Regions from separate parts of the Buttiauxella cochleicola genome, predicted to be linked through region 1. Evidence: riboswitches for the same ligand, from Rfam matches in the RefSeq annotation. Region 1 holds a riboswitch; the other holds the start of a gene.
What was found. A riboswitch is a leader RNA that binds a small molecule or an ion and turns the genes downstream of it on or off. The one in region 1 is predicted to bind cobalamin.

Region 1 (8,752 bases):
CGTGACCTCTGGCTCTTCCTTGATGCCACAGAAGAAAAACCCGGATGCGCTCGAGCTTATCCGTGGCAAATGTGGTCGTGTGCAGGGTGCTCTGACGGGTATGATGATGACCCTGAAAGGGCTGCCGCTGGCGTATAACAAAGATATGCAGGAAGACAAAGAAGGTCTGTTCGACGCGCTTGATACCTGGATGGATTGCTTGCATATGTCCGTGTTGGTGCTCGATGGTATTCAGGTTAAACGCCCGCGCTGCAAAGAAGCTGCCGAGCAGGGTTATGCCAACGCAACTGAACTGGCTGATTACCTGGTAGCGAAAGGCGTACCGTTCCGTGAAGCGCACCATATTGTGGGGGAAGCGGTCGTAGAAGCGATTCGCCAGGGCAAAGCGCTGGAAGCATTGCCGCTTGCTGATTTGCAGAAATTCAGTGCCACAATCGGTGATGATGTTTATCCCATTTTGTCATTGCAATCATGCCTGGATAAGCGCTCAGCCAAAGGCGGCGTTTCTCCTCAGCAGGTAGCATTGGCGATTAGCGATGCGAAGCAGCGCCTGGTGTAAACGTTTTGCAGGATAAAATGAGCCTGGCCTTGTGCCGGGCTTTTTTTGTATCTAACGGATAAAAAAAGAGCGGACATAATGTCCGCTAAATGATTCACGTTGGCTTCAGTACTTTGTTCGGAGAACAGGGGGTTTTCCTACAACACAACCGCGATCCATGGATGGTTTGTGCTGTTGATGGCTATTATTCAATATCAATGGTTGATAGGGATAATCGTTCGTTGCTATGATTTCTATCGCCATGGGCTATCATGGCGACGGAGGATAGAGAATGAATATTCGTGATCTAGAATACCTGGTGGCGCTGGCTGAGCATCGTCACTTTCGTCGGGCAGCGGATGCCTGCCATGTCAGTCAGCCAACACTGAGCGGTCAAATACGTAAACTTGAAGATGAACTCGGCGTGATGTTGCTTGAACGCACCAGCCGTAAAGTGTTGTTCACTCAGGCGGGTTTGTTGCTGGTGGACCAGGCTCGCACAGTGCTGCGAGAAGTTAAAGTCCTAAAAGAGATGGCGAGCCAGCAGGGCGAGGCGATGTCCGGGCCGCTGCACATTGGCTTGATCCCAACCGTTGGGCCTTATCTGCTGCCGCAGATTATCCCGATGCTGCATAAAACTTTCCCCAAACTAGAAATGTATCTGCACGAGGCGCAAACCCATCAACTGTTAGCGCAGCTTGATAGTGGGAAACTCGACTGTGCGATTCTCGCTTTGGTGAAAGAGAGCGAAGCCTTTATTGAAGTGCCGCTGTTTGATGAGCCAATGATGCTGGCGATTTACCAGGACCACCCGTGGGCGGACCGTGATCGCGTGCCATTATCGGATCTTGCGGGTGAAAAGCTGCTGATGCTGGAAGACGGGCACTGTCTGCGCGATCAGGCGCTGGGTTTCTGCTTTGAAGCGGGCGCTGAAGAAGACACGCATTTCCGTGCAACCAGCCTTGAAACGCTGCGTAACATGGTGGCAGCCGGAAGTGGGATAACATTGTTACCTGCGCTGGCAGTTCCAAACGAGCGCTGCCGTGACGGCGTGGTTTACCTGCCATGTTATAAACCAGAGCCGCGTCGTACTATCGGCCTGGTTTATCGTCCGGGTTCTCCACTGCGTGGTCGCTACGAGCAACTCGCTGAGGCCATCCGTACACATATGGATGGCCATTTTGAGCCAGAGTTAAAACAAGCGGTTCAAGCCGTTTAAAGCCGCTACCCGATAGGCTTCCGCCATGGTCGGGTAGTTGAAGGTGGTGTTAACAAAGTACTCAATCGTGTTACCACCACCTTTCTGCTCCATAATCGCCTGGCCGATGTGAATAATTTCTGCCGCGCGTTCACCAAAGCAGTGGATCCCTAAAATCTCTTTCGTCTCACGATGGAAGAGAATTTTTAGCGTGCCCACGTTCATACCGACAATTTGCGCGCGAGCGAGATGCTTGAACTGTGCCCGACCCACTTCATACGGTACCTTCATCGACGTTAACTGCTGTTCGGTTTTCCCGACGGAACTGATTTCCGGAATGGTATAAATACCGGTTGGAATATCTTCAATCAGATGCGCCGTTGCTTCACCTTTCACCAGGGCTTGGGCCGCGATTCTGCCCTGATCGTAAGCCGCCGATGCCAGGCTCGGGTAACCAATCACATCGCCAACGGCATAAATATGCGGCTGTGCGGTCTGGTACATGCTGTTGACCTTCAACAGACCACGGCCATCGGCTTCCAGTCCTACATTTTCCAGTGACAGCGAATCGGTATTACCCGTGCGCCCGTTCGCATAAAGCAGGCAGTCAGCTTTCACTTTTTTGCCAGATTTTAACGACACAATCACGCCATCTTCTACACCTTCGATGTTCTCAAACTCTTCGTTGTGGCGAATAACGACGCCGCTATTCCAGAAGTGGTAAGAGAGCGAGTCGGACATCTCTTGATCAAGAAACGCCAGCAGGCGATCGCGGGTATTAATCAAATCAACCTTGACGTTCATGCCACGGAAAATCGACGCATACTCGCAACCAATCACCCCTGCGCCATAAATAATGACGTGGCGTGGTTCGTGATGCAGGTTAAGAATGGAATCGCTGTCGTACACACGCGGATGGCTGAAATCGACTTCTGGCGGACGATAAGGGCGCGAGCCGCAAGCAATAATGAACTTCTCGGCGGTGATCATCTCCACCGAGCCATCGTGACATTCCAGCGAGATAGTATGTGCATCTACAAAGCGTGCATCGCCCTGCAACATCTCGCAGCGGTTACGCTCATAAAAGCTCTGGCGCATGCGAGTTTGTTGGTTAATGACGCTATCAGCGTGATTAAGAATATCGGCGAAGGAAGAACGGAGGAGATGTGTGTGGTCGCTATATAAAGGATTTTGGTTAAATTCGATAATGCGGCTGACTGCGTGGCGCAGCGCTTTTGAGGGGATGGTTCCCCAGTGAGTGCAACCGCCACCCACGTTATGGTAGCGCTCAACAACGGCTACCCTTGCTCCGAGTTTCACCAGCCCCATTGCGGCACCTTCGCCGCCAGGACCGGAACCAATTACTATTGCGTCATAATCGTAGGTGTGTGACATGGTAAGGCTTACCTGTTCTTATACATAAAAGCAACACAATGGTAACATCAACAGCGGGATAACCCAATTATCCTTGTGCTTTTTCCTGCGTTACACGAGGCCGCTCGCGTAAACAATCATTCACAATCCTGTATAAAACCAGTTAAGTTATTCTCTGGTATAGTGCGAGTTCTATTAAGAGATTCAGGCAATATGATGGGTGTAAGAGCGCAACAAAAAGAAAGAACCAGGCGTTCTCTGGTCGAAGCCGCGTTTAGCCAGTTAAGTGCTGAACGAAGTTTTGCCAGCCTGAGTTTGCGCGAGGTCGCCCGTGAGGCTGGTATAGCGCCAACATCGTTTTATCGCCACTTTCGTGATGTTGACGAACTGGGTTTAACGATGGTTGATGAAAGCGGCCTGATGCTGCGCCAGTTAATGCGCCAGGCTCGCCAGCGAATTGCCAAAGGCGGGAGCGTAATTCGTACTTCTGTCTCAACATTTATGGAATTTATCGGTAATAATCCCAACGCATTTCGTTTGTTGTTACGTGAGCGTTCTGGAACGTCTGCCGCATTTCGTGCCGCTGTCGCCCGTGAAATTCAGCACTTTATTGCGGAACTTGCTGACTATCTGGAACTCGAAAATCGCATGCCGCGTAGTTTTACTGAAGCGCAGGCAGAAGCGATGGTTACGATTGTCTTTAGTGCTGGTGCCGAAGCGCTGGACGTCGATGCCGATCAGCGTCGTCAGCTTGAAGAGCGCCTGGTACTTCAGTTACGCATGATTTCAAAAGGTGCGTACTACTGGTATCGCCGGGAGCAAGAAAAAGTGGCATTAGCTCAAATATCTGAAGAGTGAGTAAAGGAAGAGCAATGAAACAGTTACAAGAGAGAGGTACGCTCGGGTTGGCGTTTATTGCAGGCCTGGCAATTAACGGAACGTTTGCCGCGCTATTTAGCTCGGTTGTGCCGTTTTCCATTTTCCCGATGATCACGCTGGTGCTGACGGTGTACTGTTTGCATCAACGTTACCTGAACCGCACGATGCCAGTTGGCCTGCCAAGTATTGCTGCGGCGTGCTTTGTGCTGGGTGTCTTGTTATATAGCGCGGTTGTGCGTGCTGAGTATCCGGCGATTGGCTCTAACTTCTTGCCTGCGGTGCTTTCAGTCGCATTGTTGTTCTGGATTGGTTTCAAAGTTCGCGCCCGTAAAGCGCAGGTAACTGAATAGTATTCTTAGCCAGAAATAATAACGGACGCCGAGGCGTCCGTTTTGCTATTTGCGTGTCAGCCACACACCGCATTCCATATGATGCGTATACGGGAACTGGTCGAAGAGCGCCAGGCGCGAAACATTATGGGTTTCGCTTAATACTTCCAGATTCTCGCATAGGGTCTGCGGGTTGCAGGAAATATAGAGAATACGTGGGTATGCCTGCACCATCTTCACTGTGTCTGCATCCAGGCCGCTACGCGGTGGATCGACGAAAATGGTTTCGCACTGATAACTTTTAAGGTCGATACCTTCCAGACGCCTGAACTCGCGCACGCCATTCATCGCCTGAGTAAAATCTTCAGCCGCCATACGGATAATTTGCACGTTTTCAATTTCATTCGCCGCAATGTTGTACTGCGCAGCAGCAACAGATGGCTTGGCGATTTCAGTCGCCAGTACGCGGTTAAAGTTACGCGCCAGTGCCAGCGAGAAGTTACCGTTACCACAGTACAATTCCAGCAGATCGCCCCTTGAACCCTGAGTTGCATCCAGTGCCCATTCCAGCATATGAACATTCATCGCGGCATTCGGCTGAGTAAAACTGTTCTCAACCTGGCGATAAATCATCTCTTTACCGGCAACGGTTAAACGCTCATCGATGAAATCCTGATCTAACTCGATTTTGGTCTTTGTAGCACGGCCAATTAAATGAACGTTGAAACCCTGAGCACGCAGATTATCGCGCAATGCTTCAGCGTGTTGCTGCCACTCTTCACCCAACTTGCGATGATAAAGCAACGAAACCACAGCCTGATTGCTCATGGTAGTCAGATAATCAATCTGGAAAAGCTTAAAACGCAGAGCGGGAATATCGCGCACACCATCGAGCATTGCCGGCATTAGTGCGTTGATAAGCGCACTTGCTGCCGGGAAACTATTGACCCGAATACGTTGCTTGGTTTCCTGGTCAAACATGATGTGGTACAGGTCGTCTTCATCGTGCCAGATGCGGAATTCAGCGCGCATCCGGTAATGGCTGACCGGTGAACGGAACACCTCCGGCGCGGGAGCTGCAAAAGGGGCCATCATGCTTTGCAAGCGGGCGACTTTTTCGGCCAGTTGCGCGTCGTAAAGTTCTATCGGGAGATGTTCTGGAGTCATGAGTTGCTACCTGTTAGTAAAGTCAAACTACGCGGCGATTGTAGGGATTAGGCTCGTGATGTCCAGCGCTGTTGCATTTTGATGCTTATAGACAAGCTTATTAACAAAATCGTAGCATAGCGCTTCCGGCCTTTTTATAAGTTATACCCGAGAAACTTCGAGATGCAGGTAGGCGGCAAACGAGCAAATCCCGATGAGCTTACTGAAGTAAGTGATTCGGGTGAGTGGGTGTAGCCAACACCCCTGCATTTTGAAGAGCGACGGGTATAAAAGGGAACCCAGTGTAATTCTGGGGCTGACGCGCAGCGGTAAGGAAGAGCGGGATGAGTGCCAGGTGCAGACACTGCTTATAGAAGTGGGAAGTCATCATCCAGAAGTGAACGCCTCCAAGCCCGAAGACCTGCCGGTATACGTCGCAATCTGCATAACTATCGCGTGCTATCGGTTATGTCTGCGGCATCCTTGATTTAAAAGCGGATGCTTATATAAATGAAGTTAAAAAAACTTTCGCTGCTTACGGCGTTGTCCGTAACGGCTTTTTCTGGCTGGGCGCAAGACAGCAATTCCGAAGAAAACCTGGTGGTGACGGCAAATCGTTTTCAGCAACCGGTTAATACGGTGCTGGCTCCGACTTCGATTGTAACGCGTGAGGATATCGACAAGTGGCAGGCTAAATCTCTTGTTGATGTTATGTCGCGTTTACCTGGTGTGGATATTGCGCAAAGCGGGGGATTGGGCACGTCATCTTCTACTTTTATACGTGGTACTGAATCTCGTCATGTACTGGTACTGATCGATGGTATTCCATTGAATAATGCTGGCATTAGCAACGTTGCAGATTTAAGTCAGATCCCTGTCTCGTTGGTACAACGCATTGAATACATTCGCGGCCCGCGCTCGGCGTTGTATGGCTCGGATGCAATTGGTGGTGTGATCAATATCATCACTGGTAGAGATGAACCGGGTGGGGAAATTTCAGCAGGTATAGGCTCAAAGGGTTATCAAAGCTACGATGGCTCCTTCCAGCAAGTATTTGATAAAACGAAAATCACTCTGGGTGGCAACTATACCTATACGCATGGATTTGATATCGCTGCGCAGGACGCACCTCGCCAGCCCGATCATGACGGTTTCATGAGCAAATCACTTTTTGGTTCTGTTGAACAAAATATAACTGATAGCTTGAGCAGTTTTGTCCGCGGTTTTGGCTATGATAACCGCACAGCGTATGACGGTTATGAGCACTACGACGCTAATTTTATGGTGGATGGCACGCCAGATACCCGCCAGCTTTATAGCCAGAGCTGGGATACTGGGTTACGTTACAAGCAAGGGAGTTATCAGTCACAACTGGTCGCAGGTTACGGTCGCAGTAAAGACCAGAACTATGATCCGAGTAAAGGCCGCTATTCTCCCTCCGCAACTATGGATGATGTAAAACAGTATACGGCTCAGTGGCTGAATACATTTTCCGTGGGCCACGGCAATATTGGTGTGGGAGTTGATTGGCAGAAACAGAAAACTCAAGCAGGAACGGGCTACCTGGTCAACGGCTACGAACAGCACAATACTGGTGTGTTCTTTTCTGCAATGCAGCAGTTTGACAAAGTAACTCTGGAAGCAGCTGCGCGGAATGATGATAACTCCAACTTTGGTAACCACAGCACTTGGCAAACTAGCGCTGCGTGGGAGTTCATCGACGGATATCGAGTTGTTGGTTCTTACGGAACGGCTTTTAAAGCAGCGACTATGAGTCAAATCCATAGCGCGAGTTACGGCAACCCGGATCTCAAGCCTGAAGAAAGTAAGCAGTGGGAAGGTGGTTTTGAAGGACTGACCGGTCCGGTTAACTGGCGTGTGACGGGATATCGCAACGATATCGACAACTTGATTGATAGTGCGAGTGCCTACCCCTATCGTTTTTACAATATTGGTGAAGCACGTATCAAAGGTGTTGAAGCGACGGCACAGTTTGATACTGGCCTACTGGGGCACCAAATTTCCTATGATTATGTTGACCCGCGTAATACAAAAACGAATGAAGTGCTGGCTCGACGTTCTAAACAGCAGTTGAAGTATCAACTTGATTGGCAGCTTTGGGATCTAGACTGGAATGTTGCTTACCGTTATCTGGGTATCCGTTATGACGTCTCATATGATCCAGACACTCAGACCTCCGAGCGAGTTAAATTGGGTGGTGTGAGCCTATGGGATATTGCAGCTTCATATCCAGTAACCTCTCATCTCACCGTTCGTGGTAGAATCGCCAACCTGTTCGATAAAGATTACGAGACGGTTTATGGCTATCAAACCCCAGGACGGGAGTACTACCTCACTGGCAGCTATACCTTCTAATACACATCCCACCGTACTGGTTTTTGACTCCGGTGTCGGTGGGCTTTCTGTGTATGACGAAGTCCGGCAGCTTTTGCCTGACCTGCACTATATATATGCTTTCGATAACGTAGCATTTCCCTACGGCGAGAAAAGCGAAGCGTTCATTGTTGAGCGCGTAGTTGAAATTGTTACTGCGGTTCAGGAACGTTACCCGCTCGCACTCGCCATCATCGCCTGCAATACGGCGAGTACCGTTTCGCTTCCTGCGCTACGTGAAAAATTCGCTTTCCCTGTCGTAGGCGTTGTCCCTGCTATTAAACCTGCTGCGCGTCTGACGACTAATGGTGTTGTCGGGTTGCTGGCGACTCGCGGTACGGTTCGCCGTCCTTATACTCACGAGCTGGTTGCGCGCTTTGCGTCAGAATGCAAAATCGAAATGCTCGGTTCGGCAGAGCTGGTGGAGTTAGCAGAGGCCAAGTTACACGGGCACCCTGTCGACCTTGAAGAACTGCGTAAGATCCTTCGTCCGTGGCTAAGAATGAAAGAGCCACCGGATACAGTTGTATTAGGCTGCACTCATTTCCCTCTATTAGAAGAAGAGTTGCTGGAAGTTCTGCCGGAAGGAACTCGGTTGATAGATTCAGGCGCTGCAATTGCTCGCCGTACGGTATGGCTTTTAGAACATGAATCTCCAAATGCATTATCTGCAGATGAGAACATTGCGTTCTGTATGGGGCTCACGCCAGAGATTGCTCAATTAGCACCCGTTTTGCAGCGTTATGGCTTCCCAAGGCTTGAAAAACTAGCTGTTTGCAGCGAATTTGAATAAAAAAGAGACGGTTGAAATAAAAATTGAAAATAGGGGTTGTCAGCGTCCAGAAAATCCCTATACTGCGCCTCCACTGACACGGCACAACGGCTTACAAACCG
Region 2 (8,752 bases), on a different contig from region 1:
TGATTGGTATTACCCTTGCGGTCGTGGTGGGTGCTCCGGCTGGGGATATGGAAATTGCGATGTGGCGTAGTGGTGATGTTATCTTCGGATCATTACTCGCAATGCTATTTACCAGTATTTATCCGCAGCGCGCGTTTATCCACTGGCGCATTCAAATGGCGAATTTCGTCACCGCCTTTGGCCGGGTTTATAACGCAGGTTTTTCGCCGAACTTGCTGGAGCGCCCGCGTCTGGAAAAACACCTGCATCAGGTGTTGACCGATGTAGTGAAAATGCGCGCGCTGATTGGGCCGAGCAGCAAAGAAACCCACATCCAGAAATCTATTTTCGAAGCGATACAAACTGTCAGCCGTAATATGGTGTGCACGCTTGAGCTGCAAATCAACGCTTACTGGGCTTCCCGAGAGAGTCATTTCCTGATGATCAATGCTCATACTCTGCGTGATACTCAGCAGATGACGCAACGCACACTTGCTGCGATTGCTCATGCATTGCATGACGGCAACCCATCACCGATTTCTGCGAATAATGAAAAGCTGACTGAGATCGTCAGCGAGTTGCGCCAGCTTATGCAGGAAGGTGGAAATGGGAAACTTCAGGAAACCCCAATTCACGGTTATGTCTGGTTGAGTCTGGAGCTTGCTCGTCAACTGGAATTACTCTCGCAGTTGATCTGCCGCGCGTTACGTAAATAATTGCGGGGTGCGGAGCGAATTGCTGGTTTCGATTCAGCACCAATTGAGGTTAAGATAGCGAAAGAGACTAATCGCCTGTACTGTTTGGTTATAGAGCCCGGAACAGACGGGGATAAAAGAATTGTCAGCGGCCGCCGCTACCATTAAGGTAATCTTATGGCGGTTGTCTTAACGAATCCGAGTATGAAATTAGCAGGGGTATAAAAATGGAACCAACTAAACCTTCTTTCCAGGACGTGCTTGAGTTTGTACGTCTGTTCCGTCGTAAAAACAAACTGCAGCGTGAGATTCAGGACGTTCAGAAAAAGATCCGTGATAACTCAAAACGTGTTCTGCTGCTTGATAACCTGAGTGACTATATTAAGCCAGGTATGAGCATTGAAGCTATTCAAGGCATCATTGCCAGCATGAAAACCGACTACGAAGACCGTGTTGATGATTACATCATCAAGAATGCTGAACTGTCTAAAGAGCGTCGTGAAATTTCCAAAAAACTGAAAGTGATGGGTGAAATCAAACCCGACTAAATTTACCCGTCATACTTCGAGCTGCCTGTGTGTTAGCTGCGTTCACTTACCGCTTTAATGCAACTCGAATTATTTAGGGTAAATAGTGTTAATTGTGAAAACCGCCGAATCGGCGGTTTTTTTTCGCAACAACTCAGCGCACTCCGCCCTCTATCATCTTTACCAGATGCTGCTGCGGATAATGTCTATCAATCTCTAAATGCTTTATCAGCCAGAGCATCTTCTCAACATCATGCTTACTGGTATCAAGCATCAATCCCACCACACTGCCGCTATGCGCCACATTTAACCCGTACAAATCTGTCTCTTCGACCAGGGCTAATAGTTGGGAAAACATGGGTTTTACTAACAGTTGCTGGCAGGCTTTGGCACTCATTGTAGTGGCTTCACCTAACAACCGGGCATCTTGTTGTCGGCAACTGCGTTGTAGCGTCTGCCAGGCGTTATCCAGTAAGCCCGCGTTATGGATTAACACTGATTCTCGTTCGTAACGATGATAATCCTCCGTCAAAAGCGTGGTATTGCTTTCAAGCAGCAGAATTTCCAGCATTGGCGTGGGCTGGCAGCTAATTTGTACTTGTGCCTGGATATGGTCAAAAAGGGTTGGCTTGCGGAAAATCGTGCTGTCCGTTGGTTCTAGTTGCACGCATAAAGTGGCAAGCGCGGACTCATCCAGCATTTCACCTAAATGACGCGCGGTAGCAACTGCTGTGGCGGCAATATCCGCAGTGCTACTGGCAAGACCTTTCCCGACCGGAACCGTTGATTCCAGATTAATGCTCAGGCTGTTTGCTAGCGCAGTGGAATAGCCAAAGTACGCGACGACGCACTCCAGCATCTGGCGCATTCGGGGCCGCTCGCCGGAGAGCCTCTTGCCTTCACTGACTTCAACGGTGCTAAACCAGTCTATCGGGCAGGACACCAGTTTTTCCCCGCCATCTATCCAGCCCTGAATTAACTCGCCGCAGGATGCCGGGCAGCGTGCTTCAGCCATAGTATTGGCAACTCTCTTTCATGTTGGGATTCATTCTGTTTTTCACCGCAGGCGCGGGAAGATAGCACAGCGGCACATTACAACGATTAAGAGCTAAGCATTAATAAAAATCAGTAAAAATTGTTATAGCGCAACAATCAATATCTATTAGCTTTTACACTAGAACCGCTTTTACAAATTTATATGCATGATGATTAAAAAATGTCATGCAGTAAAACGGTAATTAAAATCGATACAACTGACTCGTTTATGCCATGTGTCAAACATGGCTGGGAAGGGGGTGACAATCCCCCGCAGCCCCCGCTGCTGTGATGCCGACGAACCCGCGTAACCACTGATCTTTGATTGGGAAGGGCGGGCGAGAGTGACGCTAAGCCAGAAGACCGACTTGTCAGCCGTACCCGTCATACTTCAAGTTGCAGGTGCGTTGGCTGCACTCACAAACCCGAATCACTTACTACAGTAAGCTCATCGGGATTTGCTCGATTGCCGCCTTCCTGCTCCACGAATTATTCCGGGTAATATTTTAAACAACTCCTTCGGTGGGAAGCCAGTTGTCATCAGATGCGTGCAGCCGCAAGGTGCGCGCACGTGCTGACATCCGCATTTTGCCGAAGTAAGTAAAAAGGCAATTATGGCAGGGGCAGCGAAACACGCATTCGTCATTGCAGGAACCAGCAGCGGCTGTGGCAAAACCACTGTCACGCTCGGGCTGCTCCGTGCCCTCATGCTGCGCGGCCTGCGCGTTCAACCTTTCAAAATCGGTCCCGATTACCTCGACAGCGGCTGGCACAGTGCCGTGTCTGGCATTGCCTCACGCAATCTCGATGCGTTTATGCTGCCCACGCCAACGCTTAATGGTCTGTTTGCAAAACAAATGCAGCACGCTGATGTCGCCGTTATCGAAGGCGTGATGGGGCTGTACGATGGTTACGGAACTGACCCGGACTATTGCAGCAGTGCTGCAATGGCAAAACAGCTCGGTTGCCCGGTGATTTTGCTGGTGGACGGTAAAGCTGTCTCCACTTCTATTGCTGCAACGGTAATGGGCTTTCAGCGATTTGACCCAACATTGAATATCGCGGGCGTTATTCTTAATCGCGTCAACAGCGATAGCCATTATCAATTACTTGCCGATGCCATCACCCGTTATTGTGGTATTCCGGTGCTTGGCCGCGTGCCTGTCATGGCCGATGTGGCTTTGCCTGCACGACATCTCGGACTCGTTCCTGCCCAAGAAAATGCGCCGCAAGATGAACGCTGGCAGCAGCTGGCGCAACAGCTCGAAGAAACCGTCAACATTGACCTCCTGTTAAATTTATCTCGCCTGAACTCGCTGCCACAAGGTGAAGCGCCGGTTATACCTGATGCGGCACTGGCTGATGGGCTTACTCTTGCACTTGCCGAAGATGAAGCCTTCAACTTTTATTACCCGGACAACCTCGAATTACTCGAGCAGGCAGGGGTAAAAATCCAGCGTTTTAGCCCCTTGCATGACACTAAACTCCCTGATTGCCAAATGATTTGGCTCGGCGGTGGCTATCCAGAAGTACACGGCGAGAAACTTGCCGCCAATATCAAAATGCGTGAATCCCTGCAAAAGGCACATCAGCAGCGAATTCCGCTGTACGCCGAATGTGGCGGGTTGATGTATCTGGGGGAATCTCTGACTGACGGGAATGAGGAAACCCATGCCATGTGTGGCGTATTGCCTGGTCACAGTCAGATGGGCAAACGGCTGACGCGTTTTGGCTACTGCGAAGCCACGGCATTACACGACACGTTACTTGCCAAAAAAGGCGAAACCCTGCGCGGCCATGAGTTTCACTACTCCGATTTTAGCGGCTCATTACCTGCCGCTCTCGATTGTTGCAAATGGCGTGATGGTGTAGCTATTTCGCGCTGGCAGGGCGGTATTCAGCATCATGCGACCTTTGCAAGTTACCTGCATGTTCATTTCGCCCAACGTCCCTCGTTACTCAATCGCTGGTTAGCACTTGCGAGGAATCACCTATGACACTTCTTGCGTGGGCTGTCGCGTGGTTACTGGATTATTGGCTCGGTGACCCGCATCACTGGCCACATCCGGTGCGCTGGATTGGCAATCTCATCAGCTTTACGCAGCGCCAGATACGCCGGTGCTGCAAAAGCGACCGTGCGCTGAAAATCGGCGGCGGCGTGTTATGGCTGGTTGTGGTGGGTTCGACCTGGGGCGTGAGTTGGGGAGTATTGCACCTCGCAAATCAGGTATCTGTGTGGCTCGGCTGGCTGGTTGAGGTGTGGATGATTTATACCGTGCTTGCCGCCCGTTGCTTGAGTGATGCGGCACTCGAGGTTTATCGCGCACTCAAAGATGGCACGCTAGAAGAGAGTCGCGAGAAATTATCCTGGATAGTCGGGCGTGATACTTCGCAACTCGAGCGCCCGCAAATCACCCGTGCGGTGGTCGAAACGGTGGCAGAAAATAGTGTCGATGGTGTGATTGCTCCACTGTTCTTCCTGATGATTGGCGGTGCACCACTTGCCCTGGCCTACAAAGCTATCAATACCCTCGACTCCATGGTCGGTTATAAAACCGAAAAATATCGCGCCATTGGTTATGTCAGCGCCCGGCTTGATGACCTCGCTAATTTCATTCCCGCAAGATTAAGCTGGTTGCTGCTTACCCTCGCGGCCTTTTTCTTGCGAGCCAACCCTCGCCAGGCGCTGCTTATCGGCTGGCGTGACCGCTATCAACACAGCAGTCCGAATTGTGCCTGGCCTGAGGCTACCGTTGCCGGCGCGCTAGGTATCCGACTGGGCGGGCCGAACACCTATTTTGGCGAGCGGGTAGAAAAACCGTGGATGGGGGATGAGCAGCGCGGCATTGCCCTTGACGATATAACTCGCACCATGCAACTCATGATGTTGGCTTCGCTGTTTGCTTTGCTGCTGTTTGCCGCATTGCGCGTACTTGCACCTGGCATAGCTTAAGGACACCTGATGAACTACCTGCAACAACCCCAGCTTATTGAGCAGCACAGTTTTGAAATCATTAGCGAAATCATTGCCGCCGAGCGCCCGGAATATCGTTTTAACGATGCTATTCAGGAAGCGATGATCAAGCGGGTTATCCACACTACCGCCGATTTTGAGTGGCTGGATATTTTGTGGTTTTCACCTGATGTCATCGAAAAACTGACCGCCAGTTTGTTGCGTGGTTGCACGTTGTACACCGATACCACCATGGCACTTTCGGGTATTAACAAGACCCTGCTGGCGGAGTTTGGTTGTAGCTGCCGCTGCTTTATTAGCGACCCGCGCGTGGTGGCTCATGCCAAAGAGCAGGGCGTGACTCGTTCTATGGCGGCGGTGGATCTGGCTTTAGAGGAAGATGGCGAGAAGGTCTTTGTCTTTGGGAATGCGCCAACCGCGCTGTTCCGCTTGTTAGAGTTAGGAGCCAAACCTTCAGCCGTTATCGGCGTGCCCGTCGGATTTGTCGGGGCTGAAGAGTCTAAAGAAGCGCTGGTTGAAAGCGGCTTACCGGCCATTGCTGCGCGTGGGCGCAAAGGCGGCAGTAACGTCGCCGCAGCTATTGTGAATGCGCTGCTTTACCGCTTGCGGGAGGCTCAGTGAGCGAGCAAACCGCCGATTGCGTCTGGCATAAAGGCAAGGCATACCGCAAAGGCTACACCACCGGTTCATGCGCCACTGCTGCGGCTAAAGTCGCGGCTCTGATGGTATTGCGCCAGCACGTGATCGACCAGGTTTCTATCGTCACCCCTTCAGGCGTCACACTGCATCTCAACGTTGAAATGCCAATTATCGAAGGTCAGCAGGCGACGGCGGCAATCCGTAAAGACGGCGGCGATGACGTCGACGCCACTCACGGCATGCTGATTTTCGCTCGCGTACAGCTTAATGACAGCGGTGCGATCACCCTGCGCGGCGGTACCGGGGTCGGCAAAGTCACACGCAAAGGCATCGGTTTGCCCATTGGCGAATCGGCCATTAACCGCACGCCGCGCCAGACCATTGAAGCGGCGGTGCGTGAAGTTATCGGCGCGGAACGTGGCGCCGAAATTGAAATTTTTGCTCCAGAAGGTGAGGAGCGAGCAAAGAAAACCTACAACCATCGCCTCGGGATTTTGGGCGGGATTTCGATAATCGGTACCACCGGTATTGTGATGCCGATGTCCGAAGAAAGCTGGAAGCGTTCACTGGCACTCGAGCTGGAAATGAAACGCGCCGCCGGGCTGGATAAAGTCATTCTGGTGCCGGGCAACCACGGTGAACGTTTTGTCCGCGAGCAACTCGATTTGGACAGTGAATGTGTGGTGACGATGAGCAATTTCGTCGGCTACATGATTCAGGAAGCGGTGCGCCTTGAGTACCGTCACATCGTGTTGATTGGCCACCCTGGCAAGTTGGTGAAAGTCGCCGCCGGGATTTTCCACACCCACAGCCACATTGCCGACGGGCGCATGGAGACGTTGGTCGCACACCTGGCATTAATGGGCGCGCCGTTTTCGTTGCTGGAAGCTGTAAGCCAGTGCGACACCACTGAAGCGGCACTTGAAATCATCGCGGAGCAAGGCTGGATGGGCGTGTTTGAACGTCTGGCAATCCGCATCTGTGAGCGTGTTACTGAGATGCTGCGTTTCACCCAATCCCCGCCTAAGTGCGACGCCATTTTATTCTCGTTCGATAACCAGGTTTTAGGCAGTAGCCGCCCGGTGGCTGAAATAGCTCAGGAGTTGCGATGCTGACCGTTGTAGGTATTGGACCAGGGGCTGCGGAGTATCTGACTTTCCAGGCGCGTATCGCCATTGATGAAGCGCAGATTCTGGTGGGCGGGGCTCGTCAACTGGCGCTGTATGCTGATTCGGAGGCCCAGACGCGTTTGTTGGATAGCGATCTTGACGGCTTAATCACCTGGCTTGGTGAACGCCTTAGCCAGCAAATAGTGGTCCTGGCCTCCGGCGACCCGCTGGTTTATGGCATTGGCAAACGTCTGGCAGCAAGTTTCCCCCCTGAACAGCTGCGCATCATTCCCGGCATTAGCTCGATTCAATATCTGTGCGCCAAAGCCGCCGTCGATATGAACGACTTATGGATCACCAGCAGCCATGGGCGTGAACCCGATTTCAACGCGATTGTGGCGCACCAAAAAGTGGCAATGGTGACCGACACCATTATCGGGCCGCATGCCATCGCCCAGGCATTTTTGATGCGCGGCCTCAATCCCATTCTCATTATTGGCGAGAACCTGTCGTCAGCAGATGAACGAATCCATCGCTTGCGCGCTGCTGACGTGGCGCAGTCTTACGCGATGAATGTGGTGATAATACTCAATGAAAGATGATCTGTTTTTACGCGGTGCACGCGTGCCGATGACTAAAGAAGTGGTACGTACTCAGGCGCTCGATCGCCTGCAATTACAGCACGCCACGCACTTTATCGACATCGGCGCAGGCACCGGCAGCGTGTCCCTTGAAGCGGCGATGCGGTACCCGCAATTGCAGGTGTCGGCAATTGAGCGCAACCCTGACGCGCTGGCGCTGATGGCAGAAAACCGTGAGATTTTCGCCTGTCCGAACGTTGAAATCATCAGCGGGTACGCGCCAATAGAGCTGAACGTGATGGCCGATGCGGTGTTTATCGGCGGCAGTGGTGGGCAACTTACGGAATTGATCGACTGGTCGCTGGCGCATTTGCATCCCCGCGGACGACTGGTGATGACATTCATCCTGCTGGAAAACTTAACCTGCGCACTAACCCACCTTGGGCTGTGCGCGGTGAGCGATTTTGACTGTCTGCAATTGCAGGTCGCAAACCTCGCAACGCTTGGCAGTGGGCACTATTTCAAACCGAACAATCCCACTTATCTGATCTCTTGTCGCAAGGAAGGAAGCAATGACTGAGTTATTTGATACCCGCAAAGTCTGGTTCGTTGGCGCAGGTCCTGGCGACAAAGAGCTGATCACGCTGAAAGGCTACCGCATCTTGCAACAGGCAGAAGTGGTGATTTATGCCGGCTCGCTGATCAATCCTGAACTGCTGGATTACTGCCAACCTGGCGCCGAATGCCACGACAGCGCCGCGCTCAATCTCGAAGAGATTATTGAGTTGATGGAAAACGGCGTGAAAGCGGGCAAGCTGGTGGTGCGCCTGCAAACCGGCGATCTCTCGTTATATGGCTCGATTCGCGAACAGGGTGAAACGCTCACCAAACTTGGCATTGGCTACGTTTCAGTGCCTGGGGTGAGCGCATTTCTGGGCGCTGCCGCGCAGCTTGGTGTGGAATACACCGTACCGGTAGTCTCGCAGAGCCTGATTATCACGCGTATCGAAGGCCGCACGCCGATGCCGCCGCTTGAGCAGCTTGAATCCTTCGCAAAACACCAAACCTCAATGGCCATTTTTCTCTCGGTACAACGGATTAACCGTGTGGCAGAACGCCTGATTGAAGGCGGTTATCCAGCAGATACGCCAGTCGCGGTAGTCTATAAAGCCACCTGGCCTGATTGCCAGGAGTTACGCGGCACCCTTACTGA

Region 2: linked by a shared signal. The riboswitch ahead of LVQ79_RS12975 (cobyrinic acid a,c-diamide synthase CobB) and the one ahead of btuB (TonB-dependent vitamin B12 receptor BtuB) in region 1 are both predicted to bind cobalamin.

The regions. Positions count from the first base shown of each region.
Region 1 covers NZ_JAJSOU010000015.1:117,264-126,015, forward strand. Annotated here, with positions in the region: gene argH (argininosuccinate lyase) at 1-559, shown strand, start outside; gene oxyR (DNA-binding transcriptional regulator OxyR) at 831-1,757, shown strand; gene sthA (Si-specific NAD(P)(+) transhydrogenase) at 1,731-3,131, opposite strand; gene fabR (HTH-type transcriptional repressor FabR) at 3,324-3,968, shown strand; gene LVQ79_RS18585 (YijD family membrane protein) at 3,983-4,339, shown strand; gene trmA (tRNA (uridine(54)-C5)-methyltransferase TrmA) at 4,385-5,485, opposite strand; cobalamin riboswitch at 5,687-5,907, shown strand; gene btuB (TonB-dependent vitamin B12 receptor BtuB) at 5,975-7,840, shown strand; gene murI (glutamate racemase) at 7,785-8,651, shown strand.
Region 2 covers NZ_JAJSOU010000008.1:165,741-174,492, forward strand. Annotated here, with positions in the region: gene LVQ79_RS12960 (FUSC family protein) at 1-695, shown strand, start outside; gene LVQ79_RS12965 (DUF496 family protein) at 902-1,222, shown strand; gene LVQ79_RS12970 (GHMP family kinase ATP-binding protein) at 1,356-2,216, opposite strand; cobalamin riboswitch at 2,443-2,622, shown strand; gene LVQ79_RS12975 (cobyrinic acid a,c-diamide synthase CobB) at 2,851-4,233, shown strand; gene cbiB (adenosylcobinamide-phosphate synthase CbiB) at 4,230-5,189, shown strand; gene LVQ79_RS12985 (cobalt-precorrin-8 methylmutase) at 5,199-5,831, shown strand; gene cbiD (cobalt-precorrin-5B (C(1))-methyltransferase CbiD) at 5,828-6,964, shown strand; gene LVQ79_RS12995 (cobalt-precorrin-7 (C(5))-methyltransferase) at 6,958-7,560, shown strand; gene LVQ79_RS13000 (decarboxylating cobalt-precorrin-6B (C(15))-methyltransferase) at 7,550-8,119, shown strand; gene LVQ79_RS13005 (cobalt-precorrin-4 methyltransferase) at 8,112-8,752, shown strand, end outside.